2 regions of the Paenibacillus sp. P2(2022) genome follow, and region 1 is predicted to be linked to the other one. Evidence: predicted binding sites of a transcription regulator. Region 1 holds the regulator's gene; the other holds the start of a gene.

The links. Region 1 encodes Rex, which represses fermentation and respiration genes when NADH is low (regulators of the CRP and FNR family bind a similar motif). Its sites were predicted from a motif close to TTGTGAAATATTTCACAA; they were not measured.
Region 2: MMB75_RS16605 (DoxX family membrane protein) is a predicted target of Rex. The motif match lies at 11,152-11,169, and genes of this name have one in related genera.

The regions. Positions count from the first base shown of each region.
Region 1 covers NZ_JAKWFI010000001.1:1,008,411-1,024,866, reverse strand. Annotated here, with positions in the region: gene MMB75_RS04470 (cell wall elongation regulator TseB-like domain-containing protein) at 1-308, opposite strand, end outside; gene MMB75_RS04465 (amidohydrolase) at 346-1,647, opposite strand; gene MMB75_RS04460 (redox-sensing transcriptional repressor Rex) at 1,634-2,287, opposite strand; gene dinG (ATP-dependent DNA helicase DinG) at 2,315-5,197, opposite strand; gene MMB75_RS04450 (tetratricopeptide repeat protein) at 5,355-5,987, opposite strand; gene panD (aspartate 1-decarboxylase) at 6,070-6,453, opposite strand; gene panC (pantoate--beta-alanine ligase) at 6,446-7,384, opposite strand; gene panB (3-methyl-2-oxobutanoate hydroxymethyltransferase) at 7,381-8,289, opposite strand; gene MMB75_RS04430 (biotin--[acetyl-CoA-carboxylase] ligase) at 8,635-9,609, opposite strand; gene MMB75_RS04425 (CCA tRNA nucleotidyltransferase) at 9,602-10,924, opposite strand; gene bshA (N-acetyl-alpha-D-glucosaminyl L-malate synthase BshA) at 10,979-12,142, opposite strand; gene bshB1 (bacillithiol biosynthesis deacetylase BshB1) at 12,228-12,920, opposite strand; gene mgsA (methylglyoxal synthase) at 12,917-13,354, opposite strand; gene dapB (4-hydroxy-tetrahydrodipicolinate reductase) at 13,411-14,214, opposite strand; gene MMB75_RS04400 (tetratricopeptide repeat protein) at 14,246-14,764, opposite strand; gene MMB75_RS04395 (nucleotide pyrophosphohydrolase) at 14,815-15,144, opposite strand; gene MMB75_RS04390 (YitT family protein) at 15,358-16,227, shown strand; gene MMB75_RS04385 (sporulation protein YpjB) at 16,304-16,456, opposite strand, start outside.
Region 2 covers NZ_JAKWFI010000004.1:504,701-521,156, reverse strand. Annotated here, with positions in the region: gene ilvA (threonine ammonia-lyase IlvA) at 260-1,546, shown strand; gene abnA (arabinan endo-1,5-alpha-L-arabinosidase AbnA) at 1,745-2,719, shown strand; gene MMB75_RS16645 (FecCD family ABC transporter permease) at 2,938-4,005, shown strand; gene MMB75_RS16640 (FecCD family ABC transporter permease) at 4,005-5,030, shown strand; gene MMB75_RS16635 (ABC transporter substrate-binding protein) at 5,159-6,106, shown strand; gene MMB75_RS16630 (hypothetical protein) at 6,269-6,700, opposite strand; gene MMB75_RS16625 (hypothetical protein) at 6,896-7,195, shown strand; gene MMB75_RS16620 (alpha/beta hydrolase) at 7,470-8,294, shown strand; gene MMB75_RS16615 (dioxygenase family protein) at 8,387-9,178, shown strand; gene MMB75_RS16610 (hypothetical protein) at 9,251-10,174, opposite strand; gene MMB75_RS16605 (DoxX family membrane protein) at 10,527-11,045, opposite strand; gene MMB75_RS16600 (DUF3048 domain-containing protein) at 11,297-12,391, shown strand; gene MMB75_RS16595 (DUF47 domain-containing protein) at 12,580-13,194, shown strand; gene MMB75_RS16590 (inorganic phosphate transporter) at 13,209-14,198, shown strand; gene MMB75_RS16585 (amino acid ABC transporter substrate-binding protein/permease) at 14,440-15,888, shown strand; gene MMB75_RS16580 (amino acid ABC transporter ATP-binding protein) at 15,881-16,456, shown strand, end outside.

The sequences.
Region 1 (16,456 bases):
GTATGAACACCGCTTGGATCTGCCGCAGGTATGTTAGGTTTCCCCTCCATTTTTTGAAAAGGAACCCATACCATTATATTTTCATTCTGTGCGTTTTTTCCTTGAACTACCCAATATATCTGATCCCACACAGACTTCCATGTCTGAGTCGTGCTAACCAGACCACCTGATTGCTTGGCCTTCATGATAGCGGCATTTTTCTCAGCCACCTGGTCTTGAGTAACATACGAATAATACCAGAAAATGCTGACCAGGATCAGTATTACGGCCAAAATGGCGACCGCTATCCATTTCTTCTTATTTTTCAAACCTGTGCTTCCTCTCTAAGGGGATGTGACACCTAAATTAGCGCGACAGCAGCCCTTCAAAGGCGGCTTGTGCCTCATGTTTGATACGTTCCTCGTCCATCGTCAGGCATTCGCCATTTTTCACAACCTGACGACCGTCTACCCACACATGAGCCACGTCTTTGGCACTTGCAGAGTATACGGCATGAGAAATAAGATCTGTACGCGGCAAGAAATGGGCCTGATCCAGATCTAGCGCGATAAAGTCAGCCTTATTGCCTGCTGCCAGCGCTCCTACCTCTTTTAAACCAATCGACTTTGCACCATACTCTGTTGCCAGACGTAGTGCTTCATTTGCAGGAACTGCCGTTGGGTCGCCAGATACTCCCTTGTGAATGAGTGCCGCCAGACGCATTTCCTCGAACATATCCAGGTTATTATTGCTGGCAGGACCATCTGTTCCGAGTGAAACAGTAACTCCTGCACGCAGCAATTCAGGCACTCTAGCTACACCACTTGCCAGCTTCAAGTTGCTGCCTGGATTATGCGATACCGCCACACCTCGTTCCGCTAACAAAGCTATTTCTTCGTCGTTCAAGTGAACGCCGTGGGCAACAAGTGAAGGACGGGAGAAAAAGCCAAGCTTATCTAAGTGTGCAACTGGACGCAAGCCGTAGTCGCGTACGTTTTGTTCAACTTCGGCGATCGTCTCGGACATGTGCGTATGCAATGGTAAATCGAGATCATGTGCTGCTTGAACAAATTTCTCAATAAACGCAGGCGGGCATGTGTATGGGGCATGAGGAGACATCATTGTTGTGATACGTCCGTCTGCTTTTCCATGCCAGTTACGCGCAAAAGTCACGGCCTCAGCTAGCTTGATCCGCTGTTCTTCTTCTGAACAGAGTCCAATGGCTCCACGCATCAAGCTTGCACGAATGCCCGACTCTTCAGCTACACGAGCCACCTCATCCATATGATCGTACATATCCAGGAAAGTCGTGGTTCCACCTTTCAGCATTTCCAGCACTGACAAAGAAGTTCCCCAGTACACATCCGTAGATGTAAACTTGGCTTCCATAGGCCACATTTTTTCCTGAAGCCACACTTGAAGTGCCAAATCATCTCCATACCCTCGCAGCAGAGACATCGCCGCATGACCATGAGTATTGATCAGACCAGGTAAAAACAATAACCCCTTGCCGTCGATTGCTTCTGTCTCTTCCTCACCCGCAGGCAAAGTCTCGCCAATGTAAGTAATACGGCTATCCTCCACAATCATAAAACCATGGATTACCCCAGCCTCGGGTCCATTCACGGCAAACGAGCCGTTTTTAATCATCCATTTATTCACTGTCATATTGTGCTTCTTCCTTTCCGTCCTCCAGATAATAAGCGAGGCTAAGCAAATCAGTTGTAAAGTCTGTGGCATGTATCCGAATGTTAGCCGGTGCCTTGAGAATGATAGGTGCAAAGTTCAAAATCGCTCCAATTCCACTCTCAATCAGCCTATCAGCTACGTGCTGTGCCTCAAAATCAGGTACAGTAATAATCCCGATTCGTATATTTTTTTCTTTCACAGTCGCTTCCAGTTCATCCATCGGCTGTACGACCAAAGTATTGATTCTGGTCCCAACCTTATCCGGGAACGCATCAAAAACCGCCACAATCTTCATATTGTCTTTTAAATAAGCATTATAGTTCGATAGGGCTTGACCCAGATTACCTGCTCCGACCAATACTACATTAATTTGCTGGTCGATTTTCAGGATATGGCGTATTTTCTCAATTAGATAAGAAACATCGTAACCGATGCCCTTCCGACCAAAATCGCCAAAATAGGCAAGATCTTTACGAATTTGGGCCGGATTCAAATCTAACCTCTGTCCCAGCTCTTGAGAAGAGACCGTAGCCACCTCCCGTTTGTGCAGTGCATTCAGATAACGTAAATATACGGGTAATCTCCGTACGACAGCCTCTGAAATTTTATCTGATTTCATACTTGCTCCCCCTAATTGTAACGGACTTTAAGTGTCCGTCCGTTGTGCCTCTGTCTCCGGGGCGGATTGGAGCCATTCGGCGATGCGGGGCACCATTTGCTCCGATGGCATATGCTCCATTTTTGGTCCCGGTAACGAGTACAAAAAGTGCTTTCCATAATAGGATTCGATCACACGCGTATCGTAAACGATGACGACTCCGTGGTCGCTCGCTGTACGTACCAATCGCCCAAAACCCTGTTTGAAGCGAATAACTGCTTGTGGTACAGACAGCTTCATAAATGGATTCTTCTTCTGCTGCTGGAGCAACTCGCTTTTGGCCTCCAGTAACGGGTGGTTAGGCGGTTGAAACGGCAAGCGAACGATAGCCAGACAAGTCAAAGCTTTCCCTGGAATATCGACGCCTTCCCAGAAGCTACTGGTTCCCAGCAATACAGAAGCTTTCGCTTCCTGAAAACGGCGGGTTAGCTTGCTGCGACTCCCACTGTCCACACCTTGTCCTAACACGGTAATATCGCTGGACGCTAACGCCTCTTTGAGCGGCTCATACACTTGCCGGAGCATCCGATAGGAAGTAAACAGAACGAGCATTCTCCCCCGCGTCGCCTGGGCAGTCGCTCCTAGAGAGCTAACGAGCATCTCTACAAAATGTGCATCTCCTACACTGCCCTTCACACTCGGAAAATCTCGCGGAATGACCAGCAACACCTGATCCCTGTAATTAAAGGGTGATGGGAGCTGTGACGTCATTAATCGTCCTTGATCTGCGGCCTCCTGCAAGCCGAGTTGATCGGTCATGTACTGAAACGATTTATCTACCGATAAAGTAGCAGATGTCAGAATAATACTTCTTTTTTTGTCAAAAAACATTTCTTTCAACTGGCGGCTCACATCGACGGGCACCGCATAAAATTGCAATGATTTACTACGGAATTGTCCACTCGCTTCAAGCCAATATACGGTTGTTTCATCATCGAGTCGTATAAAGAAGCGCAAATTTTCCCTAATCCCCGCCAAATCCTTAAGCAGACCCGTGATATCTGTAATGAGACTATCCGCCGCATAATCGTCATGTTCTTCCTTGACATCCAGCATCAGCTTGTCGCCCTTGCGCAAAATTTCGCTCAATGTTACATAAAGCTGATTTTCCAATGCCGCCGCCTGATCCCACTTTGCAGGCTTGGCTGACGGTTTGAGACGCGAAGAAAATTGCCCCGTTTCACCTGGTGTGGCATCAGTTCGCTCTGGTAACATGCCAAACAGCTTATCGCTTAGTAGGTCCCAAGTTTCCTTAACCTCTAACACAAGTGGGTACAACTGATCAATGACCGAGGCCCATTCCGTCGACTTCTCATGCCCCGACTTTGCCAACTGCTGACGTAACGAAGGCAATTGCCCATTCTTGCTGTCCTTGAACAATCGAGTCAGCGTATGCACGAGTGTGAAATATTTCATATGCATGCCCAGGTGCTTACCAGCTACTTCCTCTAGATGATGTGCCTCATCAATCACCAAGTGTTCATAGCTAGGCAGCAACTGATGACTTGCTTTGACGTCGGTGAACAGCTTGGAGTGATTCGTTATAACCACATCCGCTGTTCCAGCTTCATGACGTGCACGATGATAGTAGCATTTGCGGAACCATGGACAAGAACGACCAAGACAGGACTCGGAATCACTAGCAACCGTTTCCCAAAAATCCCCTCCACGGTTGCTCAGGTTTAGTTCCTCATCATCACCGGTTTCTGTCAGAGTCAGCCAGACAATCATTTGAGCAGCTGTAATCAAGTCTTCCTTTGGTGTCGCGAAGTCTCTTCTGTTTATTTTATGTTCAAACTTACGCAGACACAAATAATGCCCCCGTCCCTTAAAGATGGCAGCCCGGAACGGGAACGGAATCACTTTGGTCAGCATCGGAATATCACGCTCTCGCAATTGCTCCTGCAGATTAATGGTATGCGTGCTTACGGTGACCCTCTGCCCATATTTTACACTGTGATACAGTGACGGAAGCAAATAGCCCAGGGACTTCCCTGTTCCTGTACCCGCCTCAATCAACAAATGCTTATCTTGACTCAGGGCTTGATTTACACCCTCAATCATTTGTATCTGCGCCTCGCGCTCCTCATATTGGCTCAAGGATGAACGCAAATTGTCCCGTACATCATCCATATACTGCTCAAAGGAAACGCCTGACAGTGGATTCGGATCATCTTCTCTGCGTGGAGCAGCCAGTTCAGTCCAATCTTCCACTTTAAGCGCAAGCTGACGAAAAAACTGATGTTTCTCCAAATCCTGAATAGGATCTAGCTCTTTCTCTTCTCGTATGCCGTCAAGAAACCAACCCAGGTCGCTGTCTTCCTCTGCGAACAAATCGCTAAGCCGCTGTATCGTTATCAGAGGCAGTGCTTGAAGCTCACCCAGACACTTTAAAAACACCTCAGCCGTAGCCAACGCGTCGCTGTCTGCTTGATGAGGGCGGTCATGCGCCAGCCCAAACTCTGAGGAAACAAAACCTAACTGATAAGAAGTTAACGATGGAAACATAATTTTCAGAAAATCCATCGTATCCAAAATCCTACCGCTAAAAGGTAAATATCCACACCGGTCCAAAGCGCTTTGCAAAAAATTAAAATCAAACGCCACGTTATGACCGACGAGTACGACATCGTCCAGCATAGGCACGAGCTCCATCATCATTTCTTCGAGTGCAGGTGCATCCTTGACGTCATCGTCTGTAATTCCGGTCAATCCGGTGATAAAAGGTGGAATAGATCTGCCAGGGTTTACATAAGAGCCGTAAACACGGGAAATGCTGTTATCATGATCTATAATTGCAAGTCCGACTTGAATGATGTCATCCGCGGACTGGGTGCCTGTCGTTTCAAAATCCAATACCGCAAATTTCATTCGAGCTTAATCCTTTCTTATGACACATACAATAATAATAACTCTGTATAATAGCATAGCAGAAGATTGCCTGTTTGGAAATTAAGACAGCCAAAAAAGACGATGCACACGCCGCCTAAGGAGGTGGGCATGCATCGTCTTACTCGGTGTCTGACAACTACATCCAGGTCAACATGGAGCTGTCGTAGCGAAGCTTTTCGACACCGGACAAACAGGCTTGCATATTGTGCAGTGGCTCGGGCAACGTTGGATCGAACTGATGCGCGAGAGCAAAATATTTTTGCGCCTCTTTTACGTCAGCCTGCTTTGCCATCAAACAACCCAGCGCATTATAGATGACCGCTTTTAGCCCTGGCTGTTCAGTCAGGTGCAGCACCTTTTGAAACTGGCTTATAGCCTCTGCTGGATCATCCAGTTGAAAATGAGCCATTCCCATATACATGTGACTCTGCCAGCTGTTCGGAAAATGCTGTAGCACCTGCTCAAATTGCTGGATTGCCTCCGGGTACATAAGTAAGCGATAATACCCCTGCCCCCTGTTAAATGCCGGTAGCTCCTTTTCAGGCAGCTCAGCGTCAGACATGTCGGCCTCTGCAGAAAATCCTGCTGCACGCAGGTAAACCATTTTTTCCTCAAAGGCCAGCCACTCATCCATAATTCCGTCACTCATTCTCCGCAGCAGACTCCAGTGCTGTAGCAGCTCCTGTCTGCGGGGGCCCTGGGCTGATGGGTAATGCTTCACGATATCATCTAACATGCTGTTCATTTCTGCGAATACATGCTGGAACATGTGCATCCCGCCCTTACGAAAGATGGATTAATACACTCACATTTTTCGCTTAAAAGACGGGTTTCATCCGCATTCCCATTCATTACATGATCGTTGCATGTACTTCCTTGTTCATCGTTTGGGCTGGTTTATTATGTTCATCCACAAATACCACAGTTGGTTTGTATGTTTTGGCCTCTTCATTTGACATGGAAGCATAGGAAATAATAATGACTGTATCACCGGGCTGGACCAGACGGGCTGCCGCACCGTTGAGACAAATCACGCCGCTCCCACGCGGTCCGGGGATCACATAGGTTTCCAGTCGAGCTCCATTATTATTGTTTACAATTTGAACCTTTTCATTCTCCAGTAGATCCGATGTCTCCATTAAATCCTCATCTATGGTAATACTTCCCACGTAGTTCAGGTTAGCTTCGGTAACCGTCGCGCGGTGAATTTTTGATTTCATCATAGTTCTAAACATGGGAAAGTACCTCCACTTTCTGTATTCTTATATTATCAATCAGTCGGGTATTCCCAAATTTTACAGCCAGCGCAACAATGACGTCTTCTTGCACATCACATAGGCGCTGCTCAGGGCGAAGGGGCTCCAGGCCAGGAAATGTTAATATTTCAATATAGTCAATATCTGCCAAAGGAGATGAGGTAATGGTCGACTTCACCATTTGATGCAACTGCTCAATCGTAATGGTGTTCTGTACAATATCTTCGCTCACTTCTTGCACCTTGCGCAGTGACTGGGACAGCACTAACGCCTGCTCTCGCTGTTCCGCACTTAAATAGACATTACGGGAGCTAAGGGCCAAACCATCGGCCTCTCTAACGATAGGACAAGGTATGAGGGTCACATTCATATTAAGATCAGTCACCATTTGTTGAAGCACAGCAACCTGTTGCGCATCCTTCATGCCAAAGAAGGCCAAATCAGGACCTACCATGTTAAACAGCTTGGCTACCACTGTAGTCACACCATCAAAATGGCCAGGACGGGAAGCGCCGCACAAGCGGTCTGTCAAAGCGGATACGCGAATTTTGGTTTGAGTTGGCTGTGGATACATTTCTGCTACAGTCGGCAAAAAGACAATATCCACGCCTTCGCGCCGTGCTACTTCCAGATCACGAGCTTCATCGCGAGGATAGCTGTCCAAATCCTCGGTAGGTCCAAATTGAATTGGATTAACGAAAATACTAAGCACGACCGTATCTGCCATTTCACGCGCCTTTTGCATCAAGCTCGCGTGCCCTTCGTGCAGGTATCCCATTGTTGGTACAAAGCCGACTTTATGTTGTTGTACAGAGGCAGAATCGTGTAGCATTTTTGCTCCATTGGCCCCAAGCTGCCGACGCTCGGCAATAACCTTACGCAGTTGAGCCACTTCTCTTACGATGATCATGACTGTGATTCCACCTTTTCCTTAGCTTGTTCCTGCGCTTGTCCTTTTGCCTGACCGTACAAGGACTCCAGGGACTCCACAACGCGATCATCCGCGCTGAACACATGCTCTGCGGCCGGGAATGCCCGCCCTTTCACATCGCTCACATACTGCTCAATGCTGCTGCGGATCAAGCCGCCTACATCGGCATAGGTTTTAACAAAACGTTTACTGAAATATGGCGATGCATATTGAATTAGATCGTGATAAACAAGTACCTGACCGTCACATCCACGTCCTGCACCGATTCCAATGGTTGGAATGGAAAGTTCTTTAGAGATCGCCGTTGCCACTTCCTCAGTCACCAATTCCAGTACAATACCAAAGGCACCCGCCTGCTCTAACGCCTTGGCATCAGCCATTAAGCGGCGTGCGTCTGCTTCGTCCTTACCTTGAATGCGATAACCGCCAATCTGATTAACCGATTGCGGAGTAAGTCCGATATGTCCTAGCACAGGTACACCTGCCTGAACAGTCGCTTTTACGACATCGGCAATTTCAGCTCCGCCCTCCAATTTAACAGCATGCGCATGTCCTTCCTGCATCAGACGACGGATGCCTTGAAGACTTTCAGATATGCTGCCGTGATATGTCATAAAAGGCATGTCCGCTACGATGAACGTATGCTCGGCGCCTCTTGCCACTGTCCGGGAATGGTACACCATATCATCCAGGGTCACTGGGATGGTCGAATCGTAACCAAGAACTACGTTACCCAGCGAATCACCCACGAGAATGATATCAATTCCCGCCTCCTCGGCTATTTTTGCCGATGGATAATCATAGGCGGTCAGCATACTGAGCGGAATGCCCTCTTGCTTCATTTTTTTCATTTTTACAATATTCAGTGCTTGTTTTCCTGCCATTGTGAATGGCTCCCTTCCATCTTTTTTTGGCACAAAAAATAACCTTTTATGAACGCCTGTACATCTGCGTCATCAAAAGGTCCGAACAGCCAAAAAAGACACTCATTTTGAGATCGTCCCTTCTGTCTCGGTCCTGTTCGGCTCAGAGCAGAATCCAACGTAACCTTCAAATGAAGTTATGATGGTCTTACAAACTTACTAAAGTAGAGCATGTGCCCTTGGAGTGCAGCTCGGACCGTCCGATGCCGCCTCCTGCACAGTATAACAAAAAATATCAGCTTTTTCACGTGAAGTTTTACACAGGAAACAGAAAGATTGTGGTCGTATGCTCAGCTAGGGTCGCTTCTACAAATGTATATCCCCTGATATGACCTGGATTCGCTCACCGTGGTCCGTTTCAATTACAAGTGCTCCTGAAGGGTCCAAGCCAACCGCTGTACCTTCTACCGCCATCCCTTGTCCCGTATGTGCCCGTACGCTGCGGTTCATCGTCACGGATAACGCCTCCCACAGCATGGCTATAGGCTGGAACCCCTGATCGGCATATAGCTTGCTTAGCTGCTCCATTTCTTCCAAAACAGCAGCAATCAGCGCAGTACGGTCAATTTCAAGCCCTGCCTCTATTTTCAAAGATGTCCCTACATGGGATAACTCTTCCGGGTAATCTTCTACATTCAAATTAACGTCAATGCCAATCCCTGCAATGCAGTACCGAACCCGTTGATCCTCTGTTGCAGATTCCAGCAGAATACCGGATACCTTGCGACCATGAATCAGCAGATCGTTGGGCCATTTGATGCCTGCCTCTACACCCGTCAGTCGGCGAATAGCCCTACACACCGCCACGCCTGTTAACAGCGTTAGCTGGGGGGTAAAGGCCAAGGGCTGGGTGGGGCGCAATACAATGCTCATCCAGATACCTTTGCCGCGAGGGGAATACCATTTCCGCCCCAGACGTCCCCGACCTGCCGTTTGTTCCTCCGCAAGCACTAACGTTCCCTCCAGCGCACCCTCTTCTGCCAAACGCATTGCATCCTGCTGAGTGGATACTGTTGAGTCCAGAATAACGATACGCTGACCAAACGATTGAGTGGTTAACATACCTGCCAATTTGGAGACTTCCAGCCGGTCTGGCTGAGAGATCAGCCGATAGCCCCGACGTGAGGAGGCATCGATATTATAACCCAGCTCACGCAGTTTGTTGATCTGCTTCCATACCGCTGTACGACTAACCGACAGTCGTCGGCTAATCTCCTCCCCGGATACGTAATCGGATGAACCTTCCTCCAGTATGCCTAACAATCTTTCATGATTATTCACTACTCATCACCCGTTTCACTTCCTGAAGCAATGTTTCTGTTTCATTCGGGATATCTCCGCAAGCGACCGCTTGTAAAAGCCGTTCCATCATCTGTCCCAGCCAAGGTCCACCTGGTCGATTCATTGCCTGAACCAGTTCATTTCCAGTAATATTTAAATCCTTGATCCGAACGACTCCTGCCTGCTGAGTCCACGAGTTTGCCAGTTCGGCAATTTTCTTCACATGCTTTTCTACCCATGGCGGTAATCCACGGAACGAAGAAGGCAGTGTCTTGTGAAGCTCCAGCCAGTCTGAAGCTGTGTCCTTTCCCAGCTTAATTAACAATCGAATCCAGCTACGACGTAATTCCTCATCGTTGATACGGTCAGGATCCCTCGAAACTGAGTTGCCAGCTAGGGCAACAGCATGACTGATGAGCTCAGTCTCCCATTCCAATAAATGAACCAAACGTAGACGTACAGCGTTGGAGAAAGTCCAAGCTCTTAAAAGCTCGTCCGCTGCCTCTGAGCTAAGTCTACAAGACATAAGGAGCAAACCCCACCGCAGCTCTGCTGGCAGCTGCACGATCTCCTGGAGCGCCTGTGCGTCACATTGTTCCCAGGGAACCGGAACCTTCGTACAGCCCAGCAATCCACTACGACCCAGCATCTCCAGCCCACGTAATGGATCAGGTCCCGCTAGCATCTTTTCTAACTCGACTCGCACCCGTTCCATGGCTATGTATCTAAGTCCCTCTCTGCGACGAGTCATACCTTTCCAAGTATTGTAGGCCACTCGGAACCGAAATACAGAGGCAAAACGGATGCAGCGCAGCATTCGCAGCCCGTCCTCCTCAAAACGTTCCTCAGCTCGTCCCACACAACGAACGAGAGAGGCTCGCAAATCTGCTTCCCCTCCAAACGGGTCCACTCGCTCCCCATGTTCAGCCATCGCGATTGCGTTCATCGTAAAATCGCGCCGCATCAGATCCTCACGGATGTCCTTCACAAAGGATACTTCCGTCGGACGGCGGTGATCGGTATAACCGCTTTCCGTACGAAAAGTGGTCACCTCGAACGCATGACCATCCTGCATGACCGTTACCGTCCCATGCTGGATTCCTGTCGGAATAACATGAGGGAATAGCGCTAAGACCTCTTCAGGTTCAGCCGAGGTGGTCAGATCCATATCATGAATAGCACGTCCTAATAGCTCATCCCGCACACAGCCACCGACCCAATAAGCTTCGTGGCCTGCTGTGGTTAGTGTATGTATGACCTCTCTGCCGTGAAGAGCCATCTCTGGGTCAGCATGTTGCCAAGTATTTGTATTCACAGGGTTTCCCCCTTTGCAAGTATTCAATAAAAAAACGGACGCGAGTCCGCCCCCTTAAACGCTGATCGGTTTAAGATCCGGCACCTCGCGTCCCAACACACGGTAATAAATCTCTTCATATTGACGAGTAATCAGCTTATCACAGAATACGGTACGTGCGCGTGTCAGGCACGCTTCACGGAAACGTTCCGCCATTGCTTCATCGGACAACAGTTCTACAGCATATTCTGCCATCGCCTCTGTATTACCGATTTCAGCCAGATACCCCGTACTTCCATGTACAACGAGTTCAGGTACTCCTCCTGCCTGAGAACCGATTGTTGGCACTCCACAAGCCATGGCTTCCAGCGCAACTAGACCAAAACTTTCTTTCTCCGACGGAAGCAACAGCACATCTGCCATAGAAATCACTTCTGCGATTTGATCCTGCTTACCTAAAAAGAAGACTTTGTCCTGTAAGCCTAAACTTTCGATTTTACAACGAATTTTCGGAAGATCCGGTCCTTCTCCCACCAACAGTAGCTTCGCAGGTACCTTTTGTTGCACTCTGTCGAATATATCCAGCACATCTCCCACCCTTTTGACAGGACGGAAATTGGAAATATGCATCATAATTTTTTCGTGCGGTTGGGCAAAATCTCTCCTAAGCGCAGCAGCATCTCGTGGATAATATACTCGTTTATCTACAAAGTTGTAAGTCAAATCAATAGGTCGTGTTATTTCCAACGCATCAATCGTCTCCCGAATCAAATCTTTGGAGACGGCTGTCACAGCGTCACTTTTGTTAATAGCCAGTCGAATCAGATCCTTTAATGATTCATCCTGTGCCAACACTGTAATATCTGTACCGTGCAGGGTGGTAACCACTTTCAAATGATCGCCCACCATTTCCTTCGCCAAATATGCGCATACTGCATGCGGAACAGCATAATGGACATGGAGTACATCCAAATTCTTCATTTGAGCCACCTGGGCCATTTTTGTCGCTAGCGACAAATCATATGGCGGATATCTAAACACGTAATAATCGTTAACCTCAACTTCATGATAAAAAATATTCTTCTGGAACGCCCCGCCTAATCTGAACGGAATGCTATTGGCAATAAAATGAACCTCATGCCCTTTTTCTGCCAGCAACTTGCCCAGCTCTGTAGCCACAACGCCAGAGCCACCCAGCGACGGATAACAGGTAATCCCAATTTTCAGTTTGTCATTCAAGCTAAGCTGCCTCCTTCCGTCCATCCATAATCACTCGTATGCCCATGTATTTCAGCATTCTACAACATGCGTAAGTATATAGTCCTTATTTGAATAGCTTAACCAGATATGGCGTTTTGGACGCAAATCCTTCTGCATATGAAATCAGTTTACGTTGACCCAACAACGAGTCCCGAGCTTTTACACGTTCCACATACCCCTGATTCAGTGGTGTGGATACCGTATCCTTCCCAGGCGCTGCCTGAAATTGCGAAACATAACTCAACAACGACTGTTCCTTGGCTTCATAATGCTCGGTAATGTCCACGATCAAGTCCGTTCTGCCGATATCATTAATAAAGTAAAAATGTAATTGCTCTACCTGTACCGCAGGACTTTCTGGCATAAAGCGTCTCAACTTGGCGTTAAACACAGCTTCCTCTACTAGCTTGCTGCACATGACATGATCCGGATGCCGATCCTCCCAATAAGGAGCAAATACAATTTTTGGTGCATGGCGTCTGATTTCTGCTGTAACTGCAGCTACATGTTCAGGAGTTACATATAACCCACGATCAGGCAGACCCAAATTCGTCCGCACAGCCAGCCCGAGCACTTTTGAAGCGTGTTCAGCTTCTGCCATACGAGTATCCACATCACCATTAGATGACATTTCAGCCCGTGTCAAATCGCACACCCCCACCTTTAACCCAGCGGCTGTATGCTTGGCAATCGTGCCTCCCATTCCTATTTCTGCATCGTCGGCATGGGCTCCGAAAATCAGGATGTCCAGCGTCATTTTACATCACCCTGCTGGTCAATGCCCGGTTTATATTTATGTACCAGCTCACGCCAAGCAAAATCGCCACGATCCAACGCTTTAACCAGTATTTCAGCAGTTGCAACGTTGGTTGCCAAAGGAATCCCCTGTACATCACACAGACGTAATAATGCGCTAATGTCCGGCTCATGCGGCTGTGCCATGAGTGGATCACGCAAAAATATAATCAAGTCCATGTCATTTTGCGCAACCATAGCCCCGATTTGCTGATCTCCACCAAGCGGCCCAGACATGAAGCGGTGAATTTGAAGCTTGGTTTGCTCCATAATGCGCTGACCTGTTGTACCTGTTGAATATAATTGGTGATCTGTAAAAACATGCTCATATGCCGTAATAAAATTAACCATTTCATCCTTTTTGCGATCATGCGCTATAAATGCAATCTTTAACATTCGAAATTCCTCCTGCCTCATTCTATAATTCCATTCATCAATTCATTCGTATATTCTTAATCAATGTAATGTTCAAAACCATATACAAGCCCCGGCTGCTCCATTACCTTCTGGATACCGATTTTAACACCAGGCATGTATCCAGCCCGTTCATATGAATCCTGACGAATTTTCAGAGATTGTCCAAATCCTCCAAATATGACTTCTTGCTGTGCGAACACACCGGGAAGACGGACACTGTGAATGCGGAAGCCTTGATAATAACCGCCACGCGATCCTTCTAGCGTTTCTTCCTCTTCCGGGTTGCCTTGTCGTAGCTCCTGACGCTGCTCGGCGATCAGTTCAGCAGTCTTAATGGCTGTACCTGAGGGCGCGTCCAATTTTTGGTCACCATGATATTCGATGATTTCCAGATGTGGGAAATACTTCGCTGCCTGAGCCGCAAACCGCATCATCAAAATGACGCCGATCGAAAAGTTGGGCGCAATCAGACCACCAATTTGTTGCTCACGACACTGCTTGTCCAGTTCATCAATTTGTTCAGGAGTAAACCCTGTCGTACCGATAACTGGACGAACTCCATGCTTAATAGCAAGCGCTGTATGTGCGTACGCAAAACGCGGCCCCGTAAAGTCAACCATGACATCGGCTCGACTCTCCAGTAAAGCCTGCTCTACATCCTCCATAATAGCGATACCAGCTTCCGGTAGTCCGACGAGAAGGCCGGCATCACTGCCGGCGTGTGTTCTGTTCACTGCGGCTACAAGCTGTAGTTCCTCATCCTGAAGAACCAATTTGACCACCTCACGGCCCATACGTCCTGCTGCTCCAACGACAGCCACTTTTATTGGTTCTGACATATCCCTACAACTCCTTATGCATCCATTTGTGCTAGATTTGTTCATTCATCTGCTGGCATAATTTCTTCATGAGGTTGGCAAGCTGCACATTATGAGGAAACAGCGCTGCAGCCTCACGAGCAGCCTGCACAGCCAGCTTATATTCATTCAATTCGTCATAAATCAAAGCGAGCAGTAAAAATGCGTCACCACATAACGGATCAAGGGAAATTGCCCGTTCGAGCAGCAAAATCGCATCCTGGCGCATCTGTGGCGTAGCTCTGTCGACCTCCAGCATTTTTCTGGCTTTTTCTGTATACTGCCTGGCTTCCTGCGCATGCAGATGGAGAACATATTCATCCTGCTGTGGAGCGAGACGGACCGCATGCTCTGCATATGCCAGGGCCTGCTCCAATCGTCCACTGCGAGCATAGGTAACCGAGCAACGGAAATAATGCTCCGCATGATCAGGCTGGGCTGAAATCGCTTTTTCAAACCATTCCACCGCCTGCTCAAAATCGTTCTGCAAAATGCACTGATAAGCTTTCTGAACGTATTCCTCCGCCTTCATGACACTGCACCTCCGGGTAACCGGTTTGGTACAGCATATGTACAAAACGCCTAATCGGTGTCCTTTTTGGTCCAGCGATTCGCGTCACGCGTGTTAAATTTATGCATAACCTTATCATGTGCCTCAGTCAAATTGATACCCAGTGAGTTCGCAAAGCAAACAGTGATGAACAAAATATCCCCCAGTTCCAGCTCAATGGAATTGTCCGCCTCATCCGTTTTTTTCGGCTTCTCACCAAAGGAGTGATTGACCTCCCTTGCCAGTTCACCGACTTCCTCGGACATCCGGGCCAACATGGCCAAAGGACTGAAATACCCTTCCTTAAATTGAGAGATATACTGGTCTACCTCACGTTGAATTTCATCTAACGATTTTTCCATGAAACACGCAATCCCCCCATGTGCAGGTTTATTCATATGTTATCGTAAAGCACATTTTAAAACAAATTTTTTTTAATTGTGAACTAACGAACCCAATTTGCAGTCATCTGTCTTTTAAAGCTGTCGCAAAAAGGTATACTAAACATAAGGGGCTGCGATTTAGCAAAAATTGCATGTAGTCGCCATCCTTAAACTGCTACTGTGAGGGATCATATGAAAATATCCAAGTCTATGGAACAGCTTAAATTGATTTTGCCCATCGTATTTGGCACCGCCATCTATGCATTCGGTCTGCTTTATTTTATTATACCCAGTAAACTGATGGAAGGCGGTATTACAGGGATCACCCTGCTGCTAAATTATGCTTTTTCGATTTCACCTTCTCTCTCCACTTTGTTACTGAACATTCCATTATTTTTGATTGGATGGAAAATGCTTGGGGGCAAGCAGATTATATACACGGGGGTTGGTATCGGGTCGCTCACATTCTTTTTGTGGTTGTTTGAAAAAATGATTCATCTCGGATGGATGGGGACCTTTCAGACTGAACACGATTTTATACTTTCTTCATTATATGCGGGGGTTACGCTTGGGGCCGGGTTAGGTATTGTGTTCCGCTTTGGCGGCACTACTGGAGGCTCTGATATTATCGCTCGTATTTTAAACCGGAAGTTTGGCTGGAGTATGGGAAGGATTCTGCTGGTCATTGATATTGTCATTATCGGTGCTTCACTACTTTACATACCCAAAGAAAAAATTCTATATACATTAGTGGCTGTGTTCATCGCGTCCAAGATTATTGATTTTATACAAGAAGGGGCGTACTCTGCCAGAGCCTTTATGATTATCAGCGACCACACGATGGATATCGCAGATATTATTACCAGGGACATGGATCGCGGAGTTACCATTATTCCGGCTGTAGGTGCATTTTCCAAACAGGCCAAGCATGTTGCCTATTGTGTCGTGTCCCGTCAGGAAATAAGACGACTGCATCAAATTGTTAAATCAGTTGATCCACGGGCGTTTATCATCATTCAGGATGTGCATGATGTACATGGCGAGGGGTTCAAAGAGGAATAGCCCGGTAATCCGGGCAATGGGCTGACATCTATGAATGGCTCCACAGCCAGCGATGCGAATGTTCAAACTTTCATCATTACCCAGTGAAACCAGCCCGATATTTACGATAACCTGCATAGGCCAGCGCCAACAGCACAATCATGCCGATAGCCAATTCAGCCCGGCGCTCACTCTCACGCGGGATAAATGGTGCCAGTGCGGTAGCGTCTTTTTCACGTCCAAACAAGGC
Region 2 (16,456 bases), on a different contig from region 1:
TCGGCCTGTTTTTTTATGAACTCAATGATTTTCATTCTCATTTTCATGACTATCAACTGCACAAGCTATAGGTAAACGTGGTATGATGTTTGAAAGATTTCAAATACAGCACTTTGCATAATTCGATTCCTAACGCTCAAAAGTTTAATATATAGACGAACTAAACCGATTCGATCTATATATTACTGATTTGAAATCGCTCTTGGGATTTATGCAAAATGCTCAATACAGAAATATTCAGGCGGAGCGTGGAGAACCTATGGAACCAACAGAAACCCAGAAAACTGAGCCGGCCACAGCGTCAACCGTTGGCATGGAGGATATTGTACGGGCGCATCATATGCTGCGTGAGGTGATTGTTCGTACACCTTTACAGAGGGATGCCGTCCTATCGGCCAAATATAACTGTAATGTGTATCTGAAACGAGAGGATCTCCAAGTTGTGCGGTCCTTTAAAATCCGTGGAGCTTACAACATGATCCGCAGCCTAACTCCTGAGCAAATGGAAAAAGGGATCGTGTGCGCGAGTGCGGGTAATCATGCGCAAGGTGTGGCTTTTTCATGTAACGCGCTTGGCATCCACGGTAAAATATTTATGCCGAGCACAACGCCCAATCAGAAGGTGAAGCAGGTACGTCGCTTTGGCGGAGACAGTGTAGAGGTCATTTTGACCGGAGATACGTTTGACGATGCTTATGACGAGGCCATGAAGGTATGCAGCGAACAGGAAATGACCTTTATCCATCCGTTCGATCAACCGAAAATTATTGCGGGCAATGGCACGATTGCGATGGAAGTGATGGAGAGCCTGGATACACCTGCGGACTATATGTTCGTGACGATTGGCGGCGGCGGTTTGGCGGCAGGCGTAGGCACATATGTTAAAACTGTGAATCCGACCACCAAAGTAATCGGTGTAGAACCCCTGGGCGCAGCATCGATGACGGAAGCGATGCGTTTGAACAAGGTCGTTACACTGGAGCACATAGACAAGTTTGTTGACGGGGCTGCGGTGAAGCGAGTGGGTCAGTTAACATATGACATTTGTAAACATACCTTGGATGATATTGTGAAGGTACCGGAAGGCAAGGCATGTACAGCGATTCTGGCGCTGTATAATGAAAATGCGATTGTTGTGGAGCCCGCGGGTTCGCTGCCTGTAGCAGCACTTGATCTGTATCGTGAGCAGATTCAAGGCAAAACAGTAGTCTGTATCGTTAGTGGTGGCAATAACGACATTGATCGTATGCAGGAGATTAAGGAACGCTCCCTAATATACGAAGGACTAAAACATTATTTCATGGTGAATTTCCCGCAAAGAGCAGGGGCACTGCGTGAGTTTCTTCAGGAAGTGCTTGGACCGGACGATGACATTACTAGGTTTGAGTATACGAAAAAGAATGATAAAGAAAATGGCCCGGCGCTGGTCGGTATTGAATTGTTACACAAGGAAGACTATCTTCCTTTAATTGAACGAATGAATCGCAAAGGGCTTAACTATACGGAATTGAACAAAAATGAGAATTTGTTTAATATGCTTATCTGACAAGGAGCCTACGGGCTCTTTTTTTTGTATGTGCAATGTTATGCGTAGTTTATGAATTTCTTTTTATTTGAAATAAAGCGTTTACAAAACTGAAGTTAATAGGTTAATATATGTGTAACTTCATAAGCGAAAACACTAACGTAATAGACGTATCACCAGATTTCTCATTATAAGATACTTATTCGGAGGTGCGAAAGAATGTTGAAAGCATGGAAAAAATCAGTACAGGGTAAATTCGCCCGAACAGCGTTTGCTGCCGTAACTTCGGCTGCTTTGTTGCTGTCCGTGGTGCCGTCCACATCGGCCGAGCATTGGGCGTTAACAGGCGATGTGGCAGTACATGATCCATCCATCACGAAGGAAGGCAATGCATGGTATATTTTCTCCACAGGACAGGGAATACAGGTTCAAAGATCAGATGACGGACGCAATTTTTACAGATTGCCGCAAATTTTCCTGTCGCCACTACCATGGTGGAAATCGTATGTTCCTAAACAAACCCCAAATGATGTGTGGGCACCGGATGCTCAAAAGTACAATGGACGTGTGTGGGTGTACTATTCCATTTCTACTTTTGGGTCGCGTACTTCGGCCATTGGCTTGACTTCAGCAACGAGCATTGGCGCAGGAAGCTGGAGAGATGATGGACTGGTGCTGCGTACAACGGATTCTGACGATTATAATGCGATTGACCCGAATCTGGTCATTGACGCTTCCGGAAACCCGTGGCTTTCCTTCGGTTCATGGAATACGGGCTTGAAAGTAACTCGACTGGATAAAAATACGATGAAGCCTACGGGCCAGATTTATTCTATTGCTAGACGTACGGCTGGAGGTTTGGAAGCACCGCATGTTACATACCGCAACGGCTATTATTATCTGTTTGCCTCCATTGATAACTGCTGCAAAGGCGTAAATAGTAATTACAAAATCGTTTATGGTCGCTCCACCAGTATTACCGGGCCGTATGTGGACAAGAGCGGAAAAAACATGATGGACGGCGGTGGAACGATATTGGATGCGGGGAATGATCGCTGGAAGGGACCGGGCGGACAATCTGTCTATAACAACAGTGTGATTGCGCGTCATGCCTATGATGCCACCGATGGCGGAAATCCAAAGCTGCTGATTAGTGATTTGAAATGGGATTCAGCAGGCTGGCCTACGTATTAATATAGCGGATTACTTGAAATCATTCACAGCGATCTCACAAAGGTATATCTAAAAACTGTTCCTCCTAATGGGGGAACAGTTTTTGGCTTGCAATGTCATAGAAACATGCTATTATGTATCAAGTTGATAATCATTATCATTGACGTTATCGTAATGAGAGCCATGGTGGCTTTCAGGTATGGAGGGAGTGACCTCACCGAATGCAGTCTAAAGACAGCATGGACAAACATACAGCTTCGACAGAGAGGACCGCACCTGAAGTAGCCTCTGTAGCCCGTCCGGTGCTCCGAGCGGGTAGGATTCGGCAGGCGTTGTTGTTTACAGCTTCTGCTGTATTGTTGGCCTTGGCCATATTCGCTGCCATTTCTTTTGGAGCCAAAGACCTGACCGTAAGCACGGTGTGGTCGGCAGTATTTCACTATGATCGTTCGCTGATGACACACAGGATCATTCATGAGCTGCGATTGCCGCGTGTACTCGGTGCAGCTATCATTGGGGCTGCGCTGGCGGTTGCAGGCTCTCTGATACAAGGCATTACACGCAATCCGTTGGGGGATACAGGTGTGCTGGGCATTAACGCAGGAGCGATGTTTGTAGTTGCAGTGAGTTTTGCTTTTTTCCCCGATCTACCTTATGGGACGTTAATTATATTGTCGTTCCTGGGGGCACTGATGAGTACCTTACTGGTATTCGGGCTGGGAGCATCCGCGCCGGGAGGACTGACACCCATGAGACTAACGGTGTCTGGAGCTGTGACAGCAGCCTTGTTAGGTTCCATGACTTCGGGAATTGCGATTTATTTTGATCTAAGTCAGGATCTAGCCTTCTGGTATGCGGGTGGTGTTGCCGGAATCAAATGGTCGCAGCTTAAGATTCTTGCGCCGATTTTGCTTATTGTGATCGCTTGGTCTATGGGGCTCGCACGCTCCATTTCATTGATTTCAATGGGCGATGAGGTAGCATTGAACCTGGGACTAAATCTCAGGCGTATCCGGCTGTTGGGTTTGCTGACTGTGGTGGTCCTGGCTGGGCTATCCGTATCGGCTGCCGGGGCCATCGGCTTTGTAGGCTTGGTCGTTCCACATATTGCTCGCAAGCTGATCGGTGTGGATTATCGCCAGATCGTACCATTGTCTGCATTATTGGGAGCCGTGCTGCTAGTGCTGGCTGATTTGGGAGCGAGAATGGCGAATCCACCGGAGGAGCTAGCTATTGGAATTATGGTGTCTTTTATCGGAGTACCTTTTTTCCTCTTTCTCGCTCGTAAGGAAAGGAGGGAATTATAGTGAGTCGCTCTCTAGGGACAGGGGATACAAGAACGACCAAGGCTTGGCTCGTTTGCTTCGTATTGGCTGGAATCAGCTTTGCTGTCCTTGTTCTAGGTTTGAATACCGGAACGATTCGTATTCCACCGCTACGCGTGCTGGATACACTGTTTGGCGGCGGGAGCGGACGTGATCATATGGTCCTGTTTGAATACCGTCTGCCGCGGATTGTTGTAACAGTGCTGACTGGAGCGGGACTAGGTGCAGCCGGGGCAGTCATGCAGGGCTTATCGCGAAACGCACTCGCAGATCCGGGAGTGCTGGGCCTTCATGCGGGGGCTGCGTTGGGTCTGGTGATGTATGTTAGCTTTTTTCGCGATCTGGAAGGATCAGTAGCCTTGTTCATTCCCTTGTTTACCTTTGCAGGAGGTGTCGTTGCGGCGGTACTGATTGTTATGTTGTCCTATAGTGGCAGCAGAGGAATCGTGCCTGTGCGATTAATTCTGTCCGGTATCGGTGTAGCCTCAGGGCTCAGCGCCATAACGCTGTATTGGTCGTTGCGGCTGGATGAGGATACGTACGCATTTACCGCACGTTGGTTGGCTGGCAGCGTATGGGGACGGGACTGGATACATGCAGTGGCTTTACTACCGTGGATTGTCATTGTATTGCCCTATGTTCTATCTCAGACACGTAGCCTGAATAATCTGTCGCTGGGTGATGAGACCGCAGCTGGAATTGGTACAAGTGTGAAGCGCCAGCGTCTGATACTGCTGGGCGCAGCAGTGGCTCTTTCGAGCGCCAGCGTATCCATGGCCGGAGGCATCGGTTTTATTGGGCTGATTGCGCCTCATCTGGCTCGCCGTCTGGTTGGACCGATGTATCAGCATTTGCTGCCAGTAGCCGCTTTGGTCGGGGTCGTTATTATGGTCACAGCAGATACGATTGGTCGTTCGGTATTTCAGCCGAATGCGATTCCAGCAGGTGTAGTGGTTGCTGTGGTAGGAGCTCCGTATTTTTTATTCTTGTTGTCCCGAACCAAATGACTATAAGATTAGGTTACATATACAGTCCAATGCTGCACATGATGCAGCGTGCGGAACAACAACGAAGTAGAAGTTTTGACGATTTAACATTATAAAATAGAGCTTCTATAGTATAGGAGAGAATATTCATGAGAAAAAATAGATTTGAGGGTTCAGGGCTTAAACGTTCATGGATAGCCCTGTCTCTTGTGGCATGCATGATCATGCTGTCCGCTTGTGGACAAGCAGCAGACAAACAGACTAGCGATACGAAAGCGGACGATAGTGCCCAAACCACCATTAGTGCGGATTCGCGTATTGCCTCAATGTCTATTCATTTGACGAATAATCTGCTGGCATTGGGCATTACTCCAGCAGGTTCAGTTATTGGTGGAGATGTGAAGGATTTTCTGCCCCATGTAAAAGATCGTCTTCAAGATACTCGTAAGCTGGGAGTTGTCACAGACCCCGACATGGAAGCGGTACTGGAGCTTCAACCTGATCATATCTTCCTCGACAAAAAATATTCGGGAACTGATGTGGCCAAGTTTGAAAAAATTGCACCAACTGAGGTTTTTGATTTGGATGAAGGTACATGGAAAGATCAATTGAAAAAAATAGCTGCCATGGTTAAACATGAAGCACAGGCAGACACTTTTCTGAAAGATTATGATACACAGAGGGAACGGGTCAAAAAGCTCATTCATTCCAAAATCGGAGACGGGACTGTCATGGCTGTACGTGTCACAGCGAAAGAAGTTCGTGTCATGGGGATGAAGCGTCCAGTAGGACCGTTATTGTATCAGGACTTAGGCTTGAAGCCAGCCAAAGGTGTGGAAAAGATCAACAAGGCCTACCAGGTTGTATCCCAAGAGGTTTTGCCGGATTATGATGCCGACGCCATCCTGGTGATTATTAGTAAAGGTGCGGATGCGCAAAAGGTATACAAGCAGCTGGAGGGGAACACAGTATGGCAAGGACTTAAGGCTGTGAAGCAAGGTCATGTCTACATGCTGGACGGACAGCCTTGGCTGGACTATTCCGCGATGGGGCACAAAATTGCATTGGATAATGCAGAACAACTATTTTCCAAATAAATGCTAAAGTACAGCAAGCCGTATTCCCCATGCATCTTCTTGCAGGTGGGGGTACGGTTTTTCTGACGATCCCAAGCTTCAAGTGAGGTGGCTGATTGCAAATAAAAAGGAGCTGCTACGATTCCGTTATGAGGCAGCTCCAGCACTGTGAGAATTGCGAGGTTATGAATGTTTTTTACGCAGAAAAATCGGTTTGAGTCCAATAAAGCCAATGGCCGCCAGCACTAAATTCATCCATGGTGAGATTTTGAATACCGGCAGCACACTGCGCAGCGCAAGTCCGGCGACAAGAATGACAACAACCAGTACTACATACATCAAGATGGATTTGAAATTCATTTGGGGCTTCACGGGAGCATGGTCTGGTTGTTGTGTCTCCTCGCCTTCTTCCGGACGATCCATGAAATTCATTAGTGCTTCAACCAGCAGAATGGCACCTGCGGCGATGATGATGAGGGTGGAAAGGCTAATTTTTTCAAAAGGTTTGATATCCCCGCCTGTAAATGTGATAAACCAACCGATAATCGCCTGTGTCAAGAAAAACATGGACAAGGCAACCCATGCAATAAGCGTATAATTTTTTGCTTTATTCATTGCTTCCTCCTGCTTTATGATCGTATTCCAAGCTGATGGAATCGCCATTTTGTAACAAAGACAGTATACGTGAGGAAACGCCGGATGGCAAAAGGCTTATCCATTATGTATATTACCGCCGCATTCTCCTCAAACTGGATACAGGGTGAGCGCATGGAGCAACCTGAATATAAAACGTTGAGAGGATGTGGCATCATGGAACTGGAGAACCAGGCAGATTATTCGGTCCAAAAACGACTGACAGGTGCTCCGAACGGGAACAGTGGGGGAGCCTTGCTTGCAAACGTGAGTCACCGGAGCGTTCGAGGGACATCTCCAACGTACCGTATATTGGACGATACTGAATTGGCTGAGGACACAGAATTTGCAGGTGAACTGGGTGAACAGAGCTACCGCAGCCTGTGGCATGAGGATCAAAATAACGGCGCCTCTTGTAAACTGGAGTGGGAGGGACGAGTCGAAACCCACCAAATGTTCAGGCACAGCTACGAATAGCAAGTCGTCTACTTTAATGTAGAGATTGCACTCTAATAAGCGAGTAGTATGGCGTTCTCCGACAAGCATTGGGGAGCGCCATTTGTTTACTTCCATATCGGTATGAACTGACAGGTTGACAAGGAAGCAGGGCGATGATAGACTGACTTTACTATAAAACTTATTAAACTTATCGGAATTAAAGTGAATAAATATTCTGGATGGATATTCCACGTTACTATATGAGCTTGAATGATGAAATGCTGTAATGAAGCTTGAAACAGGGGGAATCAGGATGGAACGGCAAATTGGAATTCGTTTTGAAAATGAGGAACTGGCCGCTACAATTCATTATCCAAACCGTACAAATGAGGGAGAGCGTCAAAGACGTGTTCCACTCGTTGTTATTTGCCACGGTTTTGTGGGCAATCGAATCGGAGTCGATCGATTATTTGTCAAGACTGCGCGTGAACTGGCTGAAGGGGGGTATTTTGTACTGCGCTTTGATTTTGCCGGTTGTGGAGAAAGCACTGGTGAATACGGCAAGCAGGGGCTCGAATCCATGATCAATCAGACACGCACTGTGTTGGATTACGCCGTGAATTGCGCGGACATTGACCCGACTAAGGTGACGTTGATCGGTCACAGTTTGGGGGGCGCAGTTGCCCTTCTCACAGCTGTTCGGGACAAGAGAGTACAGAACTTGGTCCTTTGGTCAGCTGTCGGCTATCCGTTCAACGACATTGTCAAAATTACGGAGCGAAGCGTATACGACGAATCTGTTAAAACCGGTCATGCAGACTACCTGGGCTATAAGTTCACACCAGCTTACTTTGAGTCATTAGCTCAATTCCAACCGTTCCAGGAGGCCGTTAAATTTAACGGTGATGTGCTCGTTATTCATGGCACCTCGGATGATATCATTCCTGTGGATTATGCGTTTCTGTTTCAAAAGGTGTTCTGGATGCGTCCGGAAGGACGCTGTGATAAGGAAATTATTTTTCAGGGAGATCACACTTTCTCATCAGGTAAAGAGCGGCAACAGCTGATTGACCGCACACTGGAATGGCTGGATGAACAAGAAAATATTCAACGGGATTGGCAGCACTGGATGATCTGATTTCAGGGTGTAACGGTTTGTATTGGAAATTGTGCCTCCGCCGGAGTAAAATGAAAGAGTAACACTATACTGGCGTGTGGAGGTTGGCAGCGATGACATTACCCTCAATTTTTGTTGCGCATGGTTCACCGACACTGGCTGTAGAAAATAACGCATATACCAGTTTTCTTGCAAAGCTGGGCGCGAGCCTGCCCCGACCCAAAGGAATTGTCATTTTTTCCGCGCATTGGGATAGCCCCGATCAATGTATCAGCGCGGATGATCAGCATGCAGCGTTGCACGATTTCTACGGCTTTCCTGAAGAAATGTACACTCTTGATTACCCTGCACCAGGCGATCCAAAGCTGTATGAGGAGATAGGGCATCTGTTCAGTCAGCATAACCTGTTCCACCAGCCGGTTCGGAACCGGGGACTGGATCATGGAGCATGGGTGGTTTTGCGGCATATATATCCTGATGCGGACATACCGGTCGTACCCTTATCCATTGATTCACGGCGCGATCCTCAGGAGCAATACGAGATTGGACGGATGCTGGCGCCACTGCGTGATCAAGGGATTTTGATCCTCGGTAGTGGAGGCTTGGTCCACAACTTGCGGACACTCAAGCAGACGAGTGAGCCAGCCGATTGGGCCGTTCAATATGATGACTGGATCGCACAGCAGCTTCAAGACTGGAATTTGCGTCATCTGTTCCAATATGACAAGAAGGCTCCGTATGCCAAGCAGGCGGTTCCTTCGTATGGAATAGAGCATTTTTCACCTTTGTTTTACGTGATGGGAGCTGCCGATCATGATCGCTCCGCGCGTAAGCTTTTTCAGTCGTATGTCCTTGGCTCATTGAGTCTCAATTGTTGGGCTTTTGGTCAAGAAAGTGATCTGTAAATGTAAGAAAAAGAACTTCCGAAACCACATGATGTGTGGGGTTGGAAGTTCTTTTGGTCTGTTCCTCTTTGATTAATTAGCAGGCACGTTCTTTTTTAGCCAGGCGGATACTTGCGTAGTTCGCTTATCTTCATTTTGATCTAGTAGTGTCATAAATGCCTTCAGCTTTTGAATATAGGGACTCTTCGAATCCCTGTTGCGCTGAACGACGAGCTGATATCCTTTTTTGGCATTGGGGCGAATCTTGTTGGTGTCATCATCGAATAATGGTGTATTGTTCGTACCATAAAAAGTATAGAAGAAATAGAGATCATGTAATGATTTGACTGCTTGTGTACGATTGGAATGTGGATATTGGGTTATAAATGACTCTTGCGCCAGCACTCTTCCGGCTAACTGTTGATAACCGATGTGTAAAGCTGCATCCTTGGTAGCCGGCTGTCCAGATTCCGTCGCCATGATGTCAATATAGTCGCGGATATCTGCTGTAATGTTATTTCCGAATACTTTATATTTCTCATAATTGATGACTGGGTAAAACATGCCTTCTGCGGTTTCAAGTTTGTAGCCGGCATCTCTTGATTGAGTGAGTAGCTTTTTCAGCTTTGTATCACTTGTCCGGCTCATTACATTAGTGAACGAATCACCAGGTTTATAGACTTGATTAATCTTAGTTTGAATAGAGGTCGGATATAAGGCCTGTGCATATGAATCCAATTGCTGTTTCTGTGCATTTTCCAAGTGTAGCACTAGGATGGTAGCTTGAGAGGCCGGAATGGATTGGATATGCTTTTGTAAATAAGTGAATGCCTGAGGTAACTTGCCTGGTTGGCGTAGTAGCTGCTCGAAGGTTTTTGAAATATGTTGCACACCTTCTGCTTGAGATATTGTAGTAGATGTCGCTGCTTTGGCTGATGTCGTAGATCCCAATCCGATCGTCTGTTCTGTGAAAATTACTGCTGCGAGCATGAGGTAGGCTTTGGTGATTTTTTTCATGATATAACCCTCCATTGCGTTCTTTGATGTAACTGTAGTGTACAGGGTAAATGTATCGTGAACATTCCATGTTGTATCCAACTTGTAAACGTTTGTGGGGGAAGATGAATCCGAAAAAGGAGTCTCCAAGTCAGAGTGGACTTGAGGACTCCTTTGTTCATTTAAATAGAGGAGGGGCAGCATGGCCACACATACAAGCAGCATAGCTGCGCAAAAACACCAAGAGAAGCAGCATAGCTGCACAAAAACACCGAAGAGAAGGAGCATAGCTGCAAAAAACACCAAAGAGAAGCAGCATAGCTGCACAAAAAAACAACCATTAGCCAGAGGATAACGGTTGTTTTTTGGGTAGTTAAGCTATTTTTCGATTGGGGTCCGTTTGATAAGTATCTTTATTTTTACCAAACAGTCCACGCAGGAAGGGCAGTACCCAACGGTCAAAGCCGATTCTTCCGGCATTTGCACCAGCAACGATAAGGAAGATTTCAACCAGCAGGTAGATTGCATTGGTGCTTACTGTACCCGAGAACAGGAACGAGAAGTTCATAACCATAGCCATCAAAGTAGCCAGTGTAGTCAATGTACCAAGAAGTAGGCCAACCCCGACCAAGAACTCACCCAATGGGATCAGGACGTTGAACAAACCGACATTCGGCAGAGCAAAGGCTTCAAGGAACGATCCCCACCAGCCTTGTACAGCGGGATGATCTCCACCTGTTTTAGCAATGGCCCCCGAGATAAATCCACCTGCATCGAATCCGCCAGTCAGCTTCTCAAGTCCGTGGGTCATCCATTCATAACCTAGATAAACCCGTACTACAGTCAGCAGCCACATTGCTACTTTGTTCTCACGTAACCAGTTGTTAAACATTTAAACCACTCCTCTTTCTTAATCTATAATGATGGGTTGTATTTCATTTTGTTTGGGATGATCATCTTTGCTACACCTTTATTGTATTAGGTTCAGTTACAGTTATTTGTGATAAAAATCACAAAGTCTAAATATTTTTTTAAATTTTAATGTCTTCAGATAAGTATTCTATAGAGAGGTAATGCCTCAATCAAGACAAAAACAGGAAATAAAGCTTATAATGAGAAAAATAACTATGTGGAGGGATGAACTTGTCCGGGCCCATGTCTCAACGAAATCATTGGCTGCGTGTGATGGCCTCAGCTCTGTTATGCATGACAATGATGTCTTGTTCTGCTTTGTCCAATACGGGTGAATCTGAATCCGTTCCCAAACCGACCCAGCAAGAAACAGAGAAAAAGGTGCTTGAACCGTCTATGGAGCCATCTGTTCCGGCATTTACAGCTCCGCTTACCGGGCTTCCGGTGGAGCAGCCTGTTATAGAGCGGCCGCTGGCTGTCATGATTAACAATGCTCCGGCTGCGCGTCCACAGGCGGGGCTTAGCCAGGCAGACATGGTATATGAAGTTCTTGCAGAAGGCGGAATTACCCGTTTGGTAGCTTTTTTCCAAAGTCATGGTGGTGATGTGAAGATCGGTCCGGTCCGAAGCATCCGACCGTATTTGATTGAACTGGGCGAAACCTATGGTGCGTTGCCGATACATGCAGGGGGAAGTACAGATGCCTATGCGATTTTACAGCAGCAGCGGAAGGAGCATCTGGACGAGATTTCAAATGGAGGGGCTTACTTCTGGCGAAGCAAAGACCGTCGTCCTCCACATAATTTATACACAGATGTGAGCAGACTGCGTAAAGGAAGCGATAGCAAAGGGTATGCCAAGCAGACGGAGGTTCCAGTATATCGTTATCTTAAAACTGGCGAAACTCCAGTTATGGTGAACGAGAGTGCCGCCTCTTTGCACATCCGATTTTTGTTAAAAAGCTATCGCGTATCTTATACCTATGATCCAGCTGATCAACGATATAAGCGTTTTGTGAACGAAAAGTCACATCTAGATCAAAATAATAATCAACAGCTCTCAGCGGCCAATGTGATTGTGATGAGTACGAGGCATCGAACGTTGGATGATGTAGGTAGACTAAGTGTTGAGCTGGACGGTAGCGGAGAAGCCATGGTGTTTCAACAAGGAAAGCTAATACGTGCTGAATGGCAGCATATATCTGGCGATGCGATTCGGTTTATGAAAAATGGGGTTGAAATCCCGTTAACGCCAGGTACATCCTATATACATGTGGTACCTGCAGATACTTCACTAGCGGAACATGTAACAATAGAAGCAAATTAGAAAACGTAATACTCCTTTTTAGGGAAAAATTGTCGGATAATGACCTTCCATGTCGGGCATTGTATACGTATATCTAGAAATTTGCTTTTACAAACATTACAAAAACATTGATGAGTGTGATAAGATAGCAAAGGTTGTCTATTGCAGTCGAAACAGGTTGCGGATATTTTCGTAAAGGGGTAATCGTTATGAGATTGAAGAAAAAGGATATATTCTTCGAGACGTTGGAAAATATGGCAGATACGATCGTGCAAGCAGCCGATTATTTTGCCCAACATACTTCAAATCTTCAAGATGTGACTTTGTTTACCAATGAGATGAAGAAGTATGAAAATAAGTGTGATGATTACACACACACGATTATTACTGAGTTGAACAAGACCTTCATTACGCCGCTCGAACGCGACGACATCATGGAACTGACAACGACCATGGATGATGTGCTGGACGGTCTTGAAGCGACAGCCTCTCGTTTTTATATGTACAACATTACAGAGCCGGACGAGTATATTGTGCAGTTCGCTGATATTTTGCGTCAATCAGCTTACGAAATTCAAAAGGCTGTACATTTGCTTTCACAGAAAAAATTGCTGGCTATTCGTGAATACACCATTCGCCTGAATGATTTGGAAAATCAGGGGGATGAATTACTGCGTATTTGCATCAAAAACCTGTTTGCAACTGTAACTGATCCTATTGAGCTGATTAAACGCAAAGAATTGTACGAACGCCTTGAAACGACAACGGATTCATGCGAGGATGTTGCAAATATGCTGGAATCCATCATTATGCGTAACTCGTAAGGGAGTCCTTTTACATGGATACAAGTTTACTGGTACTAGGTATTGTTATTTTTCTTGCTCTGGCATTTGATTTTATTAATGGATTTCATGATACGGCGAACGCAATTGCCACTTCGGTCTCGACCCGTGCATTGACGCCGCGACGTGCGATTATTATGGCTGCGGTTATGAACTTTCTCGGAGCGATCTTGTTTACCGGGGTTGCCAAGACCATTGGTGGAAGTGTCGCTGATCCAACCAAGCTTACGAACGGAATTGATATCGTCATTGCGACGTTGATCGCCGCTATTATCTGGAATCTCTTGACTTGGTGGTTCGGTATTCCTTCATCCTCTTCCCATGCATTGATTGGTGCGTTGGCCGGAGCGGTGTATGTAGGTGCAGGACAGGATAAATTAAATTGGAGCGGCTTTATCGGGATTGTTGAGGGTCTTATTTTCTCCCCGCTGATTGCTTTTGTTGTCGGTTACATTGTGATGATGATTTTGAAATACATCTTTGCTTATCGCAGTCCGCATACGGTGAACAAGGGTTTCCGTACCATGCAGGTGATTACGGCAGCTATTCAGTCGTTTACGCATGGTACGAATGATGCTCAGAAGGCGATGGGGATTATCACGTTCGCACTCGTCTCGGCAGGGTATCAAGACCATTTGGAAGTACCTATGTGGGTGAAAATCTCAGCTGCAACAGCCATGGCGCTTGGTACGTCTATTGGGGGCTGGAAGATCATCAAGACGATGGGAACTAAGATTTTTAAAATTGACCCAATCAATGGATTTGCAGCCGACGTTTCGGGGGCTTCCGTTATATTCACAGCTACTTTGCTTCATTTGCCAGTAAGTACCACTCATGCTATTACTTCGGCGATTCTGGGTGTAGGGTCTGCGAAGCGTTTTAGTGCGGTTCGCTGGTCACTAGCTGGTCGTATTGTAATAACCTGGGTAATAACGATTCCAATTTCTGCGCTATTGTCAGGTTTGATATTCAAAATTCTTTTCTAGTTTTCTTCATGGTTTCTAGAAAAAGAACATACAATATAGGATACACAATAAGCTTCCGTCCGCTTTTTGCGGCAGGGGCTTATTGGCATTCTCGGGCAAAAATGCATCTCTAAAGTTTACACATCCAGATAGTTCCATGAGATGTTTTTTAAAAAATACCTGACATCAAAGTAGTCAATTTTTAATAACTCCTGTAGAATAAACAGAAAACTTTGAACCGTTCAACTGACTGGAGGATCTTATGCAAAAACCAAGAAAACTAATAGCACTCATGATTTGTTTGTTTTCTGTGGTTGCCCTGGCCGGTAATTTCGGTGTAGTGGCCCACGCAGAAAATAAAACAAAGTATGATATCGGCACGGATACAACGTTCGCGCCTTTTGAGTTTGAAGATGTAAATGGTAAATTTGTCGGAATTGATATGGATTTACTGGCAGCTATTGCTAAGGACCAGAATTTTGAGTATACCGTTAAGCCACTTGGCTTTAACGCGGCAGTGCAGGCCCTTGAAACGAATCAAGTGGATGGTGTCATTGCCGGGATGAGTATTACAGATGAACGCAAGCAAAAATTTGATTTTTCTGAGCCCTATTTCGACTCAGGTGTTGTCATGGCGGTCCGTAAGGATAATGATACGATTAAACGCTATGAGGACCTGAAAGGACAGCGTGTCGCTGTCAAAACAGGAACACAAGGCTACACATTCGCGGAATCCATTAAGGCAAAATATGGCTTTACTACCGTTCCGTTCGACGATTCTTCTCAAATGTATGATGAAGTTAAAACAGGTAACTCGGTTGCCTGCTTTGATGATTATCCGGTACTGGCATACGGTGTGACTCAGAATAATGGTCTTAAGCTGGTGACTGATAAGGAAAAAGGTGGCTCTTACGGTTTCGCTGTCAACCAAGGCAAAAATGCGGAGCTGCTGGAAAAATTCAATGCAGGGCTTGTGAATCTTCGTAACAGCGGGGAATATGACAAAATTATGTCCAAATACCTGGGAGAATCCGGCAAAGGTGTGGCTCCTGTAGAACGCAGCCGCTGGGAACTCATTTCCGCTTCGCTGCCTGCGTTGATTAAAGGGATGGGAAATACGCTGTTGTACACCCTGGTATCCTTGCTCGTAGCCTTTTTGCTGGGACTGGTGTTTGGCTTTATGAAAGTGAGCCATAACAAGGTGTTCCGCGGTATTGCAACTGTTTTCGTTGATGTATTCCGTGGTATTCCACTGATCGTACTTGCATTCTTTATTTACTTCGGTATCCCACAGGCACTCGATTTTAAAATGCCGCTTTTTGTCGCGGCGGTGTTGACGTTATCCCTAAACGCTGGTGCTTATGTGACCGAAATTATCCGCGGGGGTATTCAGTCCATTGATCCGGGACAAATGGAAGCCGCTCGTTCGCTTGGTTTGCCGTATCGGACAGCCATGCTGAAGATCATTCTGCCACAAGCCGTGAAAATCATGATCCCGTCGTTTATCAATCAGTTGGTTATTACGTTGAAGGATACGTCCATTCTGTCGGTTATCGGTCTGGTTGAATTGACTCAATCGGGCAAGATCATTATTGCACGGACGTTCCAATCCTTTGATATTTGGCTGGTCGTTGCGGTGATGTATCTTATCGTCATTACAGTCTTGACCAAAATATCCAACCGTCTTGAAGGGAGAGTTCGCCGTGGGTAAGATTATCGTTAAAAACCTGAAAAAAAGCTATGGCAGTAACCAGGTGCTGAAAGGCATTGACATGCAAGTGCGGGAAGGCGAAGTTGTATGCGTCATTGGCCCTTCTGGTTCAGGGAAAAGTACGTTTTTACGTTGTATGAATATGCTGGAGGAAATTACAGCTGGTGAGGTCATCGTCGATGACTACAAATTGGGTGACAAAAACGTGGACATTAACAAGGTCCGTGAAAATATAGGTATGGTGTTTCAGCATTTCAACCTGTTCCCGCATATGACGGTGCTCAAGAACATTATGTTCGCGCCGACTGAGCTGGGCAAACAGACGAAGGCAGAGGCCCGTGAGACAGCTATGAAGTTGCTGGATCGCGTAGGTTTGGCCGATAAGGCAGATGCATTGCCAGGACAGCTTTCCGGCGGCCAGAAGCAGCGTGTGGCGATTGCACGTGCGCTTGCAATGAACCCAGACATTATGCTGTTCGACGAGCCAACCTCGGCGCTTGATCCTGAAATGGTGGGTGAAGTGCTCGGCGTAATGAAAGATCTGGCTCGCGAAGGCATGACGATGATG